2 regions of the Mesorhizobium sp. P160187 genome follow, and region 1 is predicted to be linked to the other one. Evidence: predicted binding sites of a transcription regulator. Region 1 holds the regulator's gene; the other holds the start of a gene.
The links. The regulator LexA, encoded in region 1, represses DNA repair genes until DNA is damaged. The targets are predictions, from matches to a motif close to TGTTCNNNNTGTGTTCNG.
Positions count from the first base shown of each region.

Region 2: the regulator LexA is predicted to act here: its motif matches at 1,349-1,366, upstream of AC3CCE_RS27020 (PA0069 family radical SAM protein).

Region 1 is NZ_JBYMDX010000004.1:285,290-287,489, reverse strand. It holds gene AC3CCE_RS18400 (GntR family transcriptional regulator) at 1-268, shown strand, start outside; gene lexA (transcriptional repressor LexA) at 474-1,256, shown strand; gene AC3CCE_RS18390 (ComEC/Rec2 family competence protein) at 1,250-2,200, opposite strand, start outside.
Region 2 is NZ_JBYMDX010000005.1:488,541-490,740, forward strand. It holds gene AC3CCE_RS27020 (PA0069 family radical SAM protein) at 120-1,274, opposite strand; gene AC3CCE_RS27025 (glycosyltransferase) at 1,425-1,928, shown strand; gene AC3CCE_RS27030 (hypothetical protein) at 2,181-2,200, shown strand, end outside.

The DNA of each region.
Region 1 (2,200 bases):
TCGCCATCACCGCTTTCTGGGTCTGGCCCCGACGCTGCGCGCCGCCGCCGGCCGCACGGATGGACACCGGAAGGCCGTGGCGGCCCTGCGCGACGCCGTGGCGATCGAACACCATACCGCCCTGATGGAAGCGGCCCTCGATCGCGACGTCGAACGTGCGAAAACTCTGATGACCGCTCACATCGGCTACACGCTGCAGGTCTATGCCCAGAGCGAACCCGGCGCGGATGCTGCGCAGCCCCGTCCGAAAGGGAAGCGGCGATCATAGCCGACGACGCAGGGCACTTTGTCTTCGTTTCACCGCGTTGCCGGCCAACGACTACGAGCGCCGCTCGCGGTGCCGAACGTTACGCTGAACAAAACGTCAACACATTCATTAAACTTTAAAAGGTTGCGGAACACAACTGGAACAGATAGTGTTTGTTCTGGGTTTGTTTTTTCTGATTCTGGTTTCAGAACCCTTGGGGGCCGCGATGCTGACGCGCAAACAACATGAGCTTCTGATGTTCATCCATGAACGCCTGAAGGAGAGCGGAATCCCGCCGTCCTTCGACGAGATGAAGGAAGCGCTCGACCTCGCCTCCAAGTCCGGCATCCACCGACTGATCACAGCGCTTGAGGAGCGCGGTTTCATTCGCCGGCTGCCGAACCGGGCGCGCGCGCTGGAAGTGCTGCGGCTACCCGACTCGATCGCGCCAGGCCTCAACGCGGCGAGGAAGTTTTCACCGAGCGTCATTCAGGGCAGTCTTGGTCAAGCCGGCCAAGGGCAAGGCGGCCAGGGACAAGGCGGGATGGGCCAAGGCGGTCTCGGCCGCCAGATCAAGCCGGGCTCGCCGTCGCGTTCGATGTCTGCCGGCAATGACGATGCCGTTTCCTCGATTTCAATCCCGGTGATGGGACGCATCGCCGCCGGCGTGCCGATCGACGCCATCCAGCATCAGACCCATTCGATCTCGGTGCCGCCCGACATGATCATGGGCGGCGAACACTACGCGCTCGAGGTCAAGGGCGATTCGATGATCGAAGCCGGCATTTTCGACGGCGATACGGTCATCATCCGCAATGCCGACACTGCCAGCCCCGGCGAGATCGTGGTGGCGTTGGTCGACGACGAGGAAGCGACCCTGAAACGCTTCCGCCGCAAGGGCGCCTCGATCGCGCTGGAAGCCGCAAACCCGGCCTACGAAACCCGCATCTTCGGCCCCGACAGGGTCAAGGTGCAAGGCAAGCTGGTGGGGCTGATCAGGCGTTACTGAGCCGGCTTAGGTTTGTACTTTTCACGCTGCTTGTAGGGCGGCAGGCCTCGGGCTTCGCGTGAGAAGCGGCGCTGCTCGTGCCAGGGGCGATAAGGCTTGTCGACGGCGAAGTGGATCGTTGGCGCTATCGCTGCCGATTGTGGATCGAAGAAGACGGCGGCGCTGCCGTCGCGGGCGAGTTGTTTCTTCGTCACGACCAAGACCAGCGGGTCGCGGCACGGATTGTAGGCGGTGGCGTCATCGATGACGATCAGGCTCGCGAAGGCACAGGCCGGCCGCGCCGTCTTGCGGTCTTTCGCAAGCGCTACAATGGCTCCGGAAGGGTGCCGGGCGATACAGAGATCGCCGGTGCAATAGAAGGGCGAGCCGGGCGGCAGATCGAGCGGATCGAGATCGAACCGCGTATCTGTTGCCTCGAAAATCTCAGGTGGGATAATGGTTTCGGCCCGCAGCGCCCGTTTCCAATTGTCCGTGGTGAATTCGTTGGAGCGTTCGCGGTTGAGGGCGAGTTCGCCGCCACCGATCGGCATGGCCACCAGATGCGCATCCTCGGATATGAGCACGTCGGGCGTAAGCACCTGCGGCACCGTCAACAGGCCGGCCAGCGCGAAAGGCACGGCCGCCAGCCTGAGCCAGGTGGTGGCCATGGTGGCGATGACGAGGGCGACCGTCACCAGCAGCACCGAGCGGATGGAAATCAACCCGACGGCATCGACCGGCGAGCGCTCGGAAATCCAGGCCGATATGGCGATCATCGCCGTCAGGCCTTTGCCCATCACATAGAGGAACGGTCCGTCGGCGCCGAACGGCATCGCCAGCGCGCTGAGCACGGCAAACGGCATGACGATCAACGATACAATCGGCATCACGGCCAGATTGGCGATCAGGCTGAGCGGCGACACACGCTGAAAATGCCAGATGGCGAACAGCAAGGTTGCACTGCC
Region 2 (2,200 bases), on a different contig from region 1:
CAAGTCCCTCCAGGGTCGAGTGGGGCAAGACCGGGAGGGCACCGTCTGCAGGCCGGGGGACAGGCCGGACGGGATTCTTGGGTCGCCTGCCAACCACGAGGGCAGGGCAGGCGCTACTCTCAGAGCAGCATCAGCTGCTCGGTCGCCTTGGCGGCGGCGACAAACTGGTCGGTTCGGAGCGTGCGCCGCTCGGCGTTGAGGCCGAGCCGCTTGGCCGTGATCTCGAAGCGCCGGCCGATCTGCCAGGCATAGGGGCCGGCGCCTTTCATCCGCTTGCCCCATTCCGAATCATAGTCCTTGCCGTCGCGCATCGAACGGATCAGCGACATCACGTGCCGGTAGCGGTCGGGATAATGGCGCAACAGCCAGTCCTTGAAGATCGGCGCCACCTCGAGCGGCAGGCGCAGGATGACATAGCCGGCCTCGCGGGCGCCTGCGGCGCGTGCCGAATCGAGGATGCGCTCCATCTCCTGGTCGGTCAGGCCGGGAATGATCGGCGCCACCATGACAGAGGCCGGGATGCCGGCATCGGAAAGCTGCCGGATCGCCTCAAGCCGCTTGGTCGGCGTCGACGCGCGTGGCTCCATGGTGCGCGCCAGCATGCGGTCCATCGTCGTCACCGACAGCGCCACCTTGGCCAAGCCCCGTTCGGCCATGCGCGACAAGATGTCGATGTCGCGCGTCACGAGATGGGATTTGGTGACGATGCCGACCGGATGGCCGCGCGCCTCCAGCACTTCGAGGATCTCGCGCATGATCCGGTATTGTTTCTCGATCGGCTGGTAGGGATCGGTGTTGGTGCCGATCGCGATGGTGCGCGGCTGATAGCCATCCTTCGACAGTTCCTTGTCGAGCAGCCGCGCCGCATCCGGCTTGGCAAACAGCTTCGCTTCGAAATCCAGCCCCGGCGACAGGCCCATGAAGGAATGCGTCGGCCGGGCGAAGCAATAGACGCAGCCATGCTCGCAGCCGCGATAGGGGTTGATCGAGCGGTCGAAGGAAATGTCGGGCGATTCGTTGCGGGTGATGATGGTGCGCGGCTTCTCGACCTGCACTTCGGTCTTGAACGGCGGCAATTCCTCCAGCGAATTCCAGCCGTCGTCGAACACATGCCGGCTGACCGGCTCGAACCGGCCGGACGGGTTGATGCCCGCGGAACGGCCGCGGTTGCGATCCGGACGGACGCGCATGCCGCTCTGTTCGATCATCGCATTGGCCATCTCGGCTCGCCCTGCTCCGAAAGCAGCAATGTCCGCACGCACGATATGTTCCATTTTGGCCCTTTCCCAAGGACTGTCGGCTGGCTGTCGAATCGCTCTGTTCATGAAAATAATCCTATTTCGCTGATGAGAACAAAGCAAGAACTTTTTCGTTGGGCCATGCACAACTGGCGCTGCGCCGGGCTTTCCGCTATTCGGCTAAAAATGCTCAGCGTTCTCATCGAAACCCGGGATGACGAAGAAGGCCTTGCCCGCACGCTCGCCTCGTTGATCGGCGGCGCGGTCGAGGGCGTGGTGCGCGATGTCATCGTCTGCGACACCGGCTCGACCGACCAGACGCATCGGGTTGCCGATCATGCCGGCTGCCACTTCGTGGCCGGCGGCATTGCCGCGGGAATCAGGCAGGCGAAGGGTGACTGGCTGCTGTTTCTGGAACCCGGCGCAAGGCTGGCGGAGGGCTGGATCGACGACGTTGTCGCTCACACGGCCCGGCAAACCATGCCGGCGCGCTTTTCCCGTGCGCGCGGCAGCCGCACGCCGTTCCTGTCACGGGTGTTTTCGGGCAACCGGGCGCTGGCCGAAGGGCTGGTCATCAGCAAGCGCCAGGCCGCTGCCCTGTCGAAGAACGCGCACAGCGCCGAAGCCCTTGCGCGCGGTCTCGCCACCAGGCGGCTCGACGCCGAAATCTGGCTGGCGCCGAAGAAGTGATGTTTCTCCCTTTTCCCGTTCCCAGGGAGAAGGGTGCCCGAAGGGCGGATGAGGGGCAGCGTCGGCGTCTCATCCGCATTGGCACGGTCGCAGCACCATCCCTCTTTTTCGCCGCAAAAACCTATTGTGCATTGCACAAAAGCTGACGCGGGATTAGCATTCCGTTGATGCGGGATATCGGGGTTTGGGTAGTGCCGGAGCGGTAAGCAAGCGCCGCGTCGTCGTTGCTGCCGTTCATATCTGAGGACCCCGATGAACCTTTCGTCCCCTGA